2 linked regions of the Pelobacter seleniigenes DSM 18267 genome follow. The protein of the gene in region 1 binds, or shares a complex with, the protein of each later gene. Links are inferred from orthologs where the notes say so. Each region holds a gene or a part of one and is shown on either strand. Other genes may lie near its edges. The genes, in order: dinB and dnaN.

Evidence for each region.
Region 2: the proteins of dinB (region 1) and dnaN are in contact, whole or in part, in a solved structure (PDB 1OK7), measured with the Escherichia coli proteins. The link is inferred for Pelobacter seleniigenes DSM 18267 from one-to-one orthologs.

Annotation. Positions count from the first base shown.
Region 1 is NZ_JOMG01000002.1:2,503,124-2,509,552, forward strand. What follows is about bases 1,050-4,020. They hold dinB (DNA polymerase IV), read left to right. Parts: upstream 1,050-1,974; coding sequence 1,975-3,066; downstream 3,067-4,020. Other genes in these bases: N909_RS0114265 (nitroreductase family protein), read left to right, coding at 1,050-1,128; N909_RS0114270 (FKBP-type peptidyl-prolyl cis-trans isomerase), read left to right, coding at 1,326-1,754; N909_RS0114285 (PEP-CTERM sorting domain-containing protein), read left to right, coding at 3,320-3,847. Outside these bases: N909_RS0114255 (DUF4388 domain-containing protein), read left to right, coding at 1-94; N909_RS0114260 (hypothetical protein), read left to right, coding at 170-532; more of N909_RS0114265, read left to right, coding at 601-1,049; N909_RS0114290 (DUF4405 domain-containing protein), read left to right, coding at 4,210-5,034; N909_RS0114295 (MaoC family dehydratase), read right to left, coding at 5,097-5,588; N909_RS0114300 (peroxiredoxin), read right to left, coding at 5,590-6,057; N909_RS0114305 (nucleoside triphosphate pyrophosphohydrolase family protein), read right to left, coding at 6,060-6,344. UniProt on the Escherichia coli protein: Poorly processive, error-prone DNA polymerase involved in translesion repair and untargeted mutagenesis. Copies undamaged DNA at stalled replication forks, which arise in vivo from mismatched or misaligned primer ends.
Region 2 is NZ_JOMG01000002.1:1,507,848-1,514,191, forward strand. The notes cover bases 1,180-4,065. They hold dnaN (DNA polymerase III subunit beta), read right to left. Parts: upstream 3,238-4,065; coding sequence 2,122-3,237; downstream 1,180-2,121. Other genes in these bases: recF (DNA replication/repair protein RecF), read right to left, coding at 1,180-2,113; dnaA (chromosomal replication initiator protein DnaA), read right to left, coding at 3,457-4,065. Outside these bases: gyrB (DNA topoisomerase (ATP-hydrolyzing) subunit B), read right to left, coding at 1-1,034; more of recF, read right to left, coding at 1,049-1,179; more of dnaA, read right to left, coding at 4,066-4,806; rpmH (50S ribosomal protein L34), read left to right, coding at 5,027-5,179; rnpA (ribonuclease P protein component), read left to right, coding at 5,249-5,515; membrane protein insertion efficiency factor YidD, read left to right, coding at 5,518-5,763; membrane protein insertase YidC, read left to right, coding at 5,753-6,344. UniProt on the Escherichia coli protein: Confers DNA tethering and processivity to DNA polymerases and other proteins. Acts as a clamp, forming a ring around DNA (a reaction catalyzed by the clamp-loading complex) which diffuses in an ATP-independent manner freely and bidirectionally along dsDNA.

The sequences.
Region 1 (6,429 bases):
TTATCAGGGCTATCGTGTGGTCACGAAGTTAAAGGCAGGGACCGCACCGCAGAAAATTATTGAGGAACTAAAACGGTGTGAAACCACGCCATGAGCAAGCTGGCCTTTTGATTGGCAGACAATAAGCACTGAATTTCCCTACATCGACAACCGAGCGAGGTGAAACAGTATGGCCACAGCACAGGATTTTATTTCCAGGATCAACCAGATCAAGGGTGTTGACAGCTGCCTGCTGGTCAAGAACGACGGCACTCGGATCGGCAACACCTGTCGTGCCGATGATCCGGAAATCTATGCCGATCTGATGTTGATCAGTAATACCCTGGCAGACGATATTACTGCCAAGACCGGTTTCAGTCGTTGTCGTCATCTCAGTTTCAGCTGCCAGGGCAACCGGCAGTTTTATGTCTTCCCCATTGATAATTACCTGCTTGGTGTCATCCAGGCGGATAACGCTCATGCTGCGGAAATGCTTTCAGAGATCGATCGTTTGATCAGCCGGGTCTCGACTGGTAAAGATGTTCAGGGGTAGTCGTTTTATGGCGGGAATGTGATGGGAAACAGAGCGGGATCTTTGATTATGATCAGCGAGGTTTGTAGATGCTTCAATGGTTGAGGCAGCGACGCAGTATCAGAAAATTTCTGCCCCGTTCGGTAGAACAGGACAAGCGTGACCTGCTTAAAGAAGCTCTGCTTCGGGCGCCGAGTTCCCGCAATCTGAGACCCTGTTCATTTGTCATGGTGGATGACCCGGAAATCCTCTCCCGGTTGGCTACAGCCAAACCTCATGGCCTCAATTTCCTTATCAGTTCTCCTCTCGCAATCGTCATCGTTGCCGATCCGCTGAAATCGGATGTCTGGATAGAGGATAGTGCCCTTGCAGCGATCATCGTTCAGCTTGCCGCAGAGGCTTTGGGCCTGAAGAGTTGCTGGGGACAGTTGAGGTTGCGCCAGTATAGTGAGGACTTGAGTGCTGAGCAATATGCAGGTCAGGTTCTCGGTCTCCCTGCGCATCTACGCGCACCCATCATCATCGGCATCGGCTATCCGGCAGAGGATAAAGCCGGCCATGCTCAGGTTAGTCTCTCAGATGAGAGAATGCATCTCAATCAATATAGGCACGACTGACTCCTGTCCACCGTTGAGTTCCCACAACTTTACCTGCTGATTTCCTTCCTGCACAGGTGTTTGGTTGCAGTGGGGATGAAAAAATCCCCTCAAGGGTTGATTTAAGTTTCCAGACATGCCACCCTCGACAATTGACAAGCGTAAGTATCTGGCTTGCGTTGCTGACCCAAGGAATTTTTTTGCACACAGGAGAAGACATGACAGCCGTGGCAGCAGGTAACAAAATTAAAGTTCATTACACCGGAACCCTGGATAACGGTGAGGTTTTTGATTCATCCAGAGAGGCTGAACCGCTGGAATTCGAAGTTGGCGCAGGACAGGTCATTCCGGGCTTTGACCAGGCCGTTGTCGGGATGCAAGTTGGGGAGTCCAAGCAAGTCAGAATCCCCGAAGACGAAGCCTATGGACCGTATAATGACAACATGGTGTTCGATGCTGATCCGAGCCAGTTTGAAGAAGGGTTGTCTCCTCAGGTCGGACAACAGTTCCAGACCCAAATGCAGGATGGAACTCCGCTGCTGTTGACCGTCAAATCGATTGAAGACGGCAAGATCATGCTTGACGCCAATCATCCGATGGCCGGCAAGGCGCTGACTTTTGATCTTGAAGTTGTCGAGATCAATTAAGCCTGCACCAGGTAGTACCCGTTAAAAACTCAAACCGCAGAAACACCGATGAATTGCGCCGCCGACCGGCGGGTTGTTCAACCCAATCGTGTTTCTGCGGTTTTTTTGTTGCGTGCTGTGGAAGGTTGATTAGGATGAAGAAGCCGTTGCCGGTTGGAAAGTCTTGCTACTGCGGGATACTGTGGGACCCGGCCGGCACAACCTTGCAATGGATCAGAAAATGACTGTTGTTCGCAAAGTCATACACATCGATATGGATGCCTTTTACGCGTCCGTCGAGCAGCGTGATCACCCGGAGCTGAGGCAGCGTCCGGTCATTGTCGGCGGTGATCCGAACGGCAGGGGGGTGGTTGCGACCTGCTCCTATGAAGCTCGAAAGTTCGGGATTCATTCGGCCATGCCGGCAGCACGGGCCTATCGGCTTTGTCCCCAGGCGGTTTTTGTCCGGCCGCGCTTTTCCGTCTACCGGCAGGTGTCGCAACAGATCATGGAGATCTTTCTGAGCTACACCGATCTGGTCGAGCCGTTGTCCCTGGACGAAGCATATCTGGATGTCACTCATAATAAATTCAATATTCAATCCGCGACCTGGATTGCCCAGGAAATCCGCCGAAAAATCAACCAGACCACCGGCCTGACCGCTTCTGCCGGAGTGTCCTACAATAAGTTCCTGGCCAAGATTGCTTCGGATGTCAATAAACCTGACGGCCTGACCGTGGTCACCCCGGAACAGGCCGAAAAGTTTATCGCGGCACTGCCGATTCGACGCTTTCATGGTGTCGGCCAGGTGACTGAACAGAAAATGCTGAGACTGGGGATTGCAACCGGAGCTGATCTGCTTATTCCCACTCTAGAGGAATTACAGCAGCATTTTGGTAAGGCTGGTCAGTATTACTTTAATATTGCCAGGGGCATTGATCTGCGCCCGGTGGTGCCCAATCGGGTTCGTAAATCGATCGGCAAAGAAACGACTTTGGGAGAGGATGTCGCTGATATCGGGCAAATGCTGACGATCATCGGCGAACTTGCTGAACAGCTGGCGGTATTGCTGGAGTCCAAACAGACCGCTGGGCAGACGCTGACCCTCAAAGTGAAATACGCTGACTTTCAAATTGTCACCCGTAGCATCAGTCGTGAAGAACCCATCGCTTCAGCAGATGAGATTCTGGCTCTGGCAGAGCAACTGTTGCAGAAGACCGTTGCCGGGCAACGGGCGGTAAGACTGCTAGGAGTGACAATATCCAATTTTACCACGGATATTCCTCTTCATGATCCGCTGCAGCTGGAGTTGCCCTTTCAATCCTTCGTGTAAAAAAGCCCGACACCCTTCAGTTTGCAAGTGTCCTGTGGGTTGTTGCCAGAGTCCGGCCGGGACGGAAAAACGGAATATGAAAGAAAGCGCTGTCGATATCTTTTACATGCGGGGATTTCTGCTTATCTTTGTCTGTAACTATCTTGAAATTAAGGATTTTTGTGTTTGGCACGATAAGTGCTATTAGCTCTGTAAAAGACAATTTCGCAGTTTACCGCTAAATCCTAAACCAAATGAATAGAGGGAGGACGTGATGTTAAAAAGATTGTTACTTGCAGGGTTGATTTTGGTTTTCTGGTCAGGCGCAGCTCTGGCAACTCCGATGACTTGGGTTGATACCTATGATGCAAATCCGGACCAGTATATCGGGTGGTACAGCTCTTACAGCTATACCCATGATATTACCGATAACGGATTTACTCCTCTCCAGGACCTGGCGTTTTCTTATACCCTGAGTATCGGACTTTATGACGACCGCGGGTTTCTTGATTTGGGCGAAATCGCCGTGATCAGCCAGCCTGGCATATTGGCTGATACCACCTATAATTTCGATTACAGCAATAACGATATCGGTTTTTCCATCGCCGGTCTGTTGAGTGTCAACCTGCTGGGAACGGTTGATGTGAAGATTCAATCATGGTATGGAGATTTCTACTTTGATTATTCCATTCTGACCGTTAAAGGTGAGGACTTTGCACCGGTACCGGAACCCGGTACGATCATTCTGCTCGGTGCCGGTCTGGCCGGTCTGGCCCTGTATCGGCGGAGAAAAGAGTCATAATCTCTGGCAATATTTGTTACCTTTCTTTTCATGCAGCGGACTTGTCTATAAGACAAGTCCGCTGTTTTTGTTATAGCTTGTTCCATCCCCACCTTTTTTAACGACTGCCGCCGTTGCTGTTAATTGACAATGCAGGATCGTTTAGTGAGCAGTCTAGGTTTCTGTGAGATTGGATCAAAGATAATAGCAACACATTGTTCCATCACCGGGATTTTTTCCCTCAGGCAGGCAACAGCCCTGGAGCGTTGGCGGATAAGAGGGCCATCATGTGAGCTGTCGATAGAGTTTACAAATCTTTACTTCTTGAATATTCAAAATATGATATGTGTTGCAGAAAAATCACTCCCGGGAGGCTGCAACCGATGAATATGCGAAAAATTACTTCACTGACCGCACTGCTTTCTTTTGTTTTGCTGATCGCCACCAGTATCATTCTGTATGTTGTCCCGGCCGGACGGGTGGCTTACTGGGCCGACTGGCGACTGTGGGGCTTAAGTAAGGAACAGTGGGGAGCGGCTCACATCAACCTGGGTTTTCTGTTGTTGCTCACCATGGTGCTGCACGTCTATTACAACTGGCAGCCGATGCTCAGCTACATGAAGGATAAGGCAAAACGGTTCCGGTTGTTTACTGCTGATTTTACGGTTGCCTTGGTTGCCACCCTGGTGGTTTTTTTCGGGACCCTGGCCGGTTTGCCGCCGATGAGTTCAATTATTGAGCTCGGGGCGAGAATCAGCGAAAACGCCAATCTGCATTATGGTGAACCTCCTTACGGACATGCGGAAATGTCTTCGCTGGAGGATTTTTCATATAAGGTCAAAGTTGATCTGGCGGAAGGCCTGGAGCGGTTGCGGACAGCCGGGTATCAGGTAGCCGACAGCAAGCAGACCATCAGTCAACTTGCCGAGGCCAACGGAGTTTCTCCCAAATTGCTTTATGAGGTCCTCAAGCCCCAAGCCGGCGGGCAGACAGCCGCTATGCCGGAAGATCCGCCTGGGGGGACGGGGCAGCGGCGGCTGGCTGATTTGTGTCGGATGTACCAGCTCGATGTCGATAAGATCGTGGCGGGCTTAGCACAGCAGGGAATAACCGCTAAGGCAGAACAGACCATGAAGGAGGTCGCCAGCGCCCATGGCAAAGATCCGCATGCGGTTTATGCCATGGTTTATCAGCTCAGCTTGCAGTAAATTTCTGCTTAATTACTTAACGAACGGCCTGGTCAGTTTCCTGCCCAGGCCGTTCGCTGTTTTCAGGGATAAAGGCGGGCGACAAATTCTGCAATGCAGGCCGGTTTGGCGGAACCTTCCAACTCAACCGTGATCAGATAGATGATCTGCACGGAGTTTTTCACCTGCTCAACTTCCTGGATCGTGGTCCGCGCACGAATGTTGGCGCCGACTTTGACCGGCGCCGGAAAGCGGAGCTTGTTCAGGCCGTAGTTGACCCGATACTTCATCCCCGGATAGTTTTTCTGGAAGAAATCCGGGTGATTGCTTTCGGTCAGGTAGGGGAGCAACGACAGGGTCAGATAGCCATGGGCAATGGTCGCCCCGTAGGGTGATTCTTTGGCGGCCCGCTCCGGGTCGATATGAATCCATTGCAGATCGCCGGTGACTTCGGAAAATTTGTCAATGCGTTCCTGGTCTATTTGCAGCCAGGGACCGACGTGAATTTCCTGGCCGATTTGCGGGGCCAGGAAGGTCAGAAAACTTTGCAGGCGGTTGGCCTGATCCTGTTCCATATTATTTACCTTTCAGATATTCGAGGACTTCCTGAGGGTGCTCGGCTGCTTTTTTGACCTGCGGCCAATGTTTCAGGACAGTGCCGTCATTGTTGATGATGACTGTCGAGCGGATGCAGCCGAGGCTGACCTTGCCGTACAGTTTCTTTTCGCCCCAGGCATCGTAACTCTGCAGCATGGTCGTTTCCGGGTCCGAGAGCAGTACGAAGGGCAGTCCGAACTTGGCGATAAACTTATCGTGCGAGGCCAGACTGTCCTTGCTGACGCCGACCAGGTTGACGTCGAGCTCCTGCAACTCTCGGTAACTTTCTGCAAAGGCACAGGATTCTTTGGTGCAGCCGGGGGTATTGTCTTTCGGATAGAAATAGATGATCAGTTTTTTTCCAGCGTAGTCGGTCAGACGATGGGTTTTTCCGTCACTGCCGGGAAGGGTGAACTCAGGGGCTTTTGCTCCTTCGATAATTGCCATGATCAGGCTCCTTGTTCCGGGGGCAGGGTTGCCAGCAAATCGTTCAATTTAGCAAGTTTCTGTTGCGTCGCAGCTGCGACTTTGTCCGCGCCGAACATCCAGGCAAGCTGCCCGAGCATCAGTCTGACATCGGCTAGTTCATTAATGACTGCCTGTTGATCTGTTTTGCCACGGCGAAAATGTTTCAACGCGGTAATGAGTTCAGCGCATTCCTCAACCATCTGGTCATACTGGGCATCTGCACCCCACTTGGCGAGGGCGGCTTGATAAAGTTCTTCGAGCTCCATGAAAATTCCTGCAAGATTAGGTTTACGAGGTCGCTGAGGTTCAGGCCCTAAAATCCATGCCTGAAAATCTGTCAGCGGGTTGTCT
Region 2 (6,344 bases), 1.0 Mb from region 1 along the record:
TTTCCCAATTTAGTTTTGGTTTGACCTTCAAACTGAGGATCGGAGAGTTTAACCGAGATGACGGCAGCAATACCTTCGCGCAAATCATCTCCGGATATGGCCACTTTGATATTTTTCAACAGATTATTATTGGTCGCGTAGTTATTCATGGTCCGCGTCAACGCAGCCTTGAATCCGCTCAAGTGGGTACCACCTTCGTGGGTGTTTATATTGTTGGCAAAAGAAAAAATCTTCTCATCATAGCCATCATTGTATTGAATCGCTATTTCAAGTTCGGCACCGTCTTTGGCCCCACTGAAGAAAATAGGCGTAGAGTGAAGGGAGTTTTTGGCTCTGTTTAAATATTCAACAAATGAGCGAATACCACCTTCATAGAGAAATTCATTGTTTTTTTCGGTCCTGCTATCGGTAATGACAATTTTTACTCCAGCGTTGAGGAATGCTAACTCACGCAATCTAGTCGACAAGGTTTCAAAAGAAAACACCAACGTTTCAAATATTTCAGGGTCCGGCCAGAAGGTTATTTTGGTCCCTCTTTTTATAGTATCTCCTTCAATTTTAAGCGGTCCGGTGGGTACACCTCTGACATAACTTTGTCGATGTATCTTTCCGTCTCGTCTAATTTCGAGATCAAGTTTTTCCGACAGAGCATTGACGACCGAAACGCCGACGCCGTGAAGACCGCCTGATACTTTGTAGGCACCCTCACCTTTATCGTCAAATTTTCCACCAGCGTGCAGAACTGTCATAACAACCTCAGCTGCTGACTTATTCTGTTTTGCATGGTGTTCTACCGGAATTCCACGACCATTATCTTCGACAGTAACTGAATTATCTCCGTGAATTGTAATATTAACATCATCACAATAGCCGGCCAGTGCTTCATCAATAGAATTATCAACAACTTCATAAACCAAATGATGAAGACCTTGTACGGATGTCGACCCTATATACATTGAAGGTCTTTTTCGCACAGCTTCAAGTCCTTCTAAAACTTGAATACTATCGGCACCATATTTTTTTTCTTCAGTCATATTACCTCTTCTGCCTAATTGATTACTGAACCGTTTTCAAATAAGAATATTCCATTATTAGAATATAAATTTTTTACTGGTAATGTCGTTGTAATAAAAATTTGTCCAGAATTATCAAAAAATTTATCTATAATTTTATCTTTTCTATTGTTATCAAGTTCGTTAGAAATATCATCTAAAATAACGATCGGAAAATCATCATGAACTGATTTATAATCTACTATTTGAGATAATTTTAAATTTAATAAAAATGTTTTTTTTTGTCCTTCTGATGCATATTTTCTAATATCATTATCATTTATTTTAAAAACAATATCGTCTGAATGTGGTCCAATAATTGTATAACCATATTTCAATTCTTTACTAAAATTTCTATTAAATCTTTCAAGCAAATCTTCTTCTATTTTTTCATAAGTATAATCATTATACTTTAAGCAATAATTTTCTCCTTGCTGTATAGAAAAATATTTTAATTTTTCATTTATTCTTTTTATAAGGTCCATTCTTTTTTTTATAATAATAGATCCAAATTCAATTAATTTATTCTTCCATGCATCAATTTGTTCCTTATCTGAAGGGCTGTTTTTAAGTAAAATATTTCTTTGTTTTAAACATTTTCTATATTTATTAAACAAGTCAATATAATCAAAATCAGTTATAAAAATGGCTCTATCAATAAAATTTCTTCTAAATTGAGGATAAATTGATAAATAATTAATTTCATCAGGATAATATAATATTGTATTTATTACTTTATAAAATTCCCTATTTTTTGGAACTTTAGAGTTTAAAGATATTTTTTTTGTTTTATTTTTATCTATATAAACTTTTATATTATTATTAGTTCCAGCGTTATATGTCTCTATATTTATAAATGAGTTTTCTTTTCCATTTTTTATCAAATCTAAAATATTTTTAGTTCTATAACTTTTGAAATAGGAACAATAGTAGATAGATTCAATAAAATTAGTTTTACCTTGTGCATTATTTCCAGTTAAAAAATTTATTTTTTCATCTGGAATAATATTTAAAAATTCAATATTTCTAAAATTTTTAATTTTAATACTATTTATAAGCATTAATTTTACTAAAGTCTCATGGGCATAATAACTGAAAGATAATTATCATCGCTCTCAGGGCTTATGCGTCCTGGAGAAATATTGTCTTTTAAATTAAAAATTATATTTTCAGCTTTAATAACCTGTAAAATATCCATTATATATTTAGCATTAAAGCCAATCGAAATTTCGTCTGCATTATATGCAATATCCAATTCTTCTCTCGCATCACCCAAATCTGGATTTGAAGAACTCAGGACAAGAAAATCTTTATTAAAATTTAGTTTTATACCTTTTGATTTTTCACTTGATAAGATAGATATTCTTTTTAAAGAATGTAAAAATAGATCTTTATTTATTACAGCAAAATTTTTTCCTTTTTCAGGAATAACTCTCTTATAATCAGGAAATTCTCCGTCAACCATTCTCATTATTAAAATTGTATTTTCATATTTAATTATAAAATTATTGTCTGTAATTCCAATTTCAATATCTTGATCGGAGTTTTCAATTAATTTTCTAATTTCAAAAATGCCTTTTTTAGGTAAAATAAATCCTTCTTTAAATTTATCACCTAAATCACCATTTACTTTTCTTTGAACCATTGAAAGCCTATGGCCATCTGTTGATACAAATGTTAATAAATTATTATCCTCGATTCTCTCTTCTTTGACATAAATTCCAGTGAGATTAAATTTTGTTTCATCACTTGAAATTGAGAAGACAGTTTTATCAATCATTTCGTTAATTATATTTCCATTAACTTTAAATATATCATTATTAATTTCGGGGAATTTTGGAAAATCCTCGGGAGAAAGTCCAACGAGATTAAAGATAGATTTTTCACATTTAATCTCCACCCAAAAATTGCTTTTTGAGGTGAAATATACATTTTTATTGGGTAATTCCTTAATTATTTCAAAAAGTTTTTTTGCGGAGACGGTAATTTTACCCTCTTCTTTGATGGCGCAATTATGTTTGGTCTTCAGACCGACTTCCAAATCTGTTGCTGTTATCAGGATTTCTTCATTTTTAGCTTCAATGAGGACATTCGCCAGTATTGGTATGGTATGGCGTTTTTCGATAATTCCCTGAACTTTTGTGAGTGCTTTAAGAAAGTCGTCTTTTGAGATTTCAAATTGCATTTCGTCCTCCGTCAACAGTGCATACTAAGTACTATATTAGTAATAATTTAATAGTAGTAACAGTAGTGGCTGTTTAAATGTTGATAAGTATCTAACCTATTAAAAAATAAAGAAAAATTATTTCAAAATCGGTGTGGAAAATTTACCTATTTTGTTGCTCAATTGTGAACATTTTTTTTTATATCCCACTTAGGCAGGATTTTTACTATTTATCCACATTTAAGACCCCATCTTTTCCATGAGTTTTTCAACGGTCATTCTTGTATGCAGATCCTCTTCCATTTTTTTGTCTATTTTTTTTATGGCATGGATAATGGTGGAGTGATCCTTACCGCCGAATTTTGTGCCTATTTCCGGGTAGGAAAGATCAGTTAGTTTTCTGCATATATACATGGCAATCTGTCTTGGTAAAACAAGATTCTTTAATCTTTTCGATGATTTAAGTTCAATTGACTTAATTTGAAAATGTTCAGCGACGGTTTTTTGAATTTTTTCTATGGTTATTTCTTTGCTGTTTTCGATGATAATATCTTTTAATATGGTTTTTGCCATGTTTAAATTTATTGGTGTTGAAGTTAAGCTTGCATATGCTCCAACGCGGATTAAATAGCCTTCCAACTCCCGGACGTTGCTGGTGATTGAATTGGCCAGAAAGTAGGCGACATCTTCAGGGAGGTCAATTTTGTTTTGATCTGCTTTCATTTTGAGAATGGCCTGTTTTGTTTCCGTATCGGGTGATTGTATATCGGCGATAAGACCCCACTCAAACCTTGATCTTAACCTCTCTTCTAAATCCGGTATTTCTTTAGGAAATTTGTCCGAGGTTACAACTATTTGCTTATGAGATTCATATAAAGCATTAAATGTATGAAAAAATTCCTCTTGGGTACTTTTTTTACCTGCTATAAACTGAATATCATCTATTAATAATATATCTATGGACCTGAATTTATTTCTAAATTCATCCATTTTTGCATGCCTTAATGAATTTATTAATTCATTAGTAAATTTTTCTGAAGAATAATAACAAACCTTTATATTATTATTCTTTTTAAGAACTTCATTTCCTATTGCATGAATAATATGTGTTTTTCCAAGTCCGACTCCTCCATATATGAATAAAGGATTATATGTTGTAGCTGGATTATTTGATACTGCTAGAGCTGCTGCGTGGGCAAATTGATTTGATGGACCGGAAACAAATGTTTTAAAAGTGTAATTAGGATTAATGTTGGATATTTCAAAAAATTCATTTTTTGATTTATTATCAACATTTTTAACTGTTTCTTCTAGCGGCTCTTTTGGAGTTTTTACTTCTTTATTTTTAAGATTTCTATTTATTTGTATTTCAATATTAAAATTTATTTTAGATATTTCATAGAGTGTCTCGCATATTATTTGATTGTAATTTTCTTTAACCCAGTCCTTTATGAATTTATTTGGAACCTCCAATATTATATGATCATCTGATATTTCCTTGGTTTGGATTGGCTTTATCCAGGTGTTAATATTCTGATCACTTATTTTACTTTTTAATTTATCAACGGCTTTTTCCCAAATATTCTTCATAATGATTCCACAAGTTATAAACAGCTGTGTATATCTCTAAAATGCTGATTTTATTAAAAAAATAATTAAATATTGCGTATTTGAATGATTTTGGACCCCTACTATAATGCTTATTGGTTTTATCTTCCAGAATAAATTTGTCTTTCTTTTTTCTTGACTCTCTTAGGTTGTTGTGATTAATGATACTGCTTTGTCAAGAAATCAGTAATGGAGGAAAAGCATGTCTAAGCGTACGTTCCAACCGAGCCGGATTAAAAGAAAGCGGACTCACGGTTTCAGAAAGAAGATGCAGACTAAAAATGGTCGCCAGACCCTTAGTAGGCGTCGGGCTCGTGGTCGGAAATCTCTTACCGTTTCCGTTCCACATAAATAATAGATGGATGCATCTTTCCCCGGTTGTTTAAGAATTAGAAAATCGTGGGAATTCAGATTGATTAATAAAATGGGGTGTAAAATTTATGCACCCCATTTTATTCTCTTCAAGCTTCCTTCTAGTGCAAACAGTGCGCGTTTAGGGATTACTGCGAGTTCGAAAGTTGGAAACGCAGTACAAAGAAACCGAATTAAGAGGCTTATCAGAGAATACTTTCGAAAAAATATTTTTTCTCTTGATAAGTTGGATTATTCTGTCATTGTCAGAAGAGGCGTCTCACAAGTATCGTCGAAAATAATATTTGACGAGCTTCATCATATATTTACAAAGAAATAATAATGGTTAAGCAATTCTTTGTTTTTCTTATAGATATTTATAGATATCTTATATCCCCACTTACCCCCAGAAGTTGTCGCTTTTATCCTTCCTGTTCTTCCTATGCAAAAGATTCTATATTAAGATTTGGGGCTGTAAAGGGTTTGTTTTTATCTATAAGAAGATTATTAAAGTGTCATCCTTTCCATCCAGGTGGTTACGACCCTGTACCGTCAATTCAGAAACAGGATATTTATAATGGAAAATAATAGAACTATTTTGGCTATAGTACTTATTGTATTACTTTGGTCTGGGTACAGTTTATTTTTTGCCCCGTCTCGCCAGCCTGTTAAAAATAATGATTCGGTGCAGGAGGCGACCACTGCAAATCAAGATATTAAGAAGGATATTAGTTCTGAGAAGGTAGATAAAAATTTTAATATTCCAACAACTGATGAAAAAGTTGTGTCAAAAAATATTCGAGTATCAAATGATCTTTTTGATATTTCTATTTCAACAGAAGGAGGGTCTGTTGATTCCATAATTTTAAAAAAATATAAAGAAACTAATTCTAAAAATTCTGATTTATATAGTTTGTTTTCAAGTAAAAACTTTCACGGTAATTCTTTTATAAATTATGGGTCTGATGAGTTTTATTTTCCTAGCAATTTAAATTATTCTGTTAATGGACCTGACAATATTACTATCGATAATAAATTTGACGTTGTTTTTACAGCTGAATACAAGAATTTAAAAATAGATAAAATATATACTTTTTATAAAGACAGATACTCTTTTGATTTAAAGGTTATAATCACTAATTTAAGTAATAATGATATTTCTGGCAATA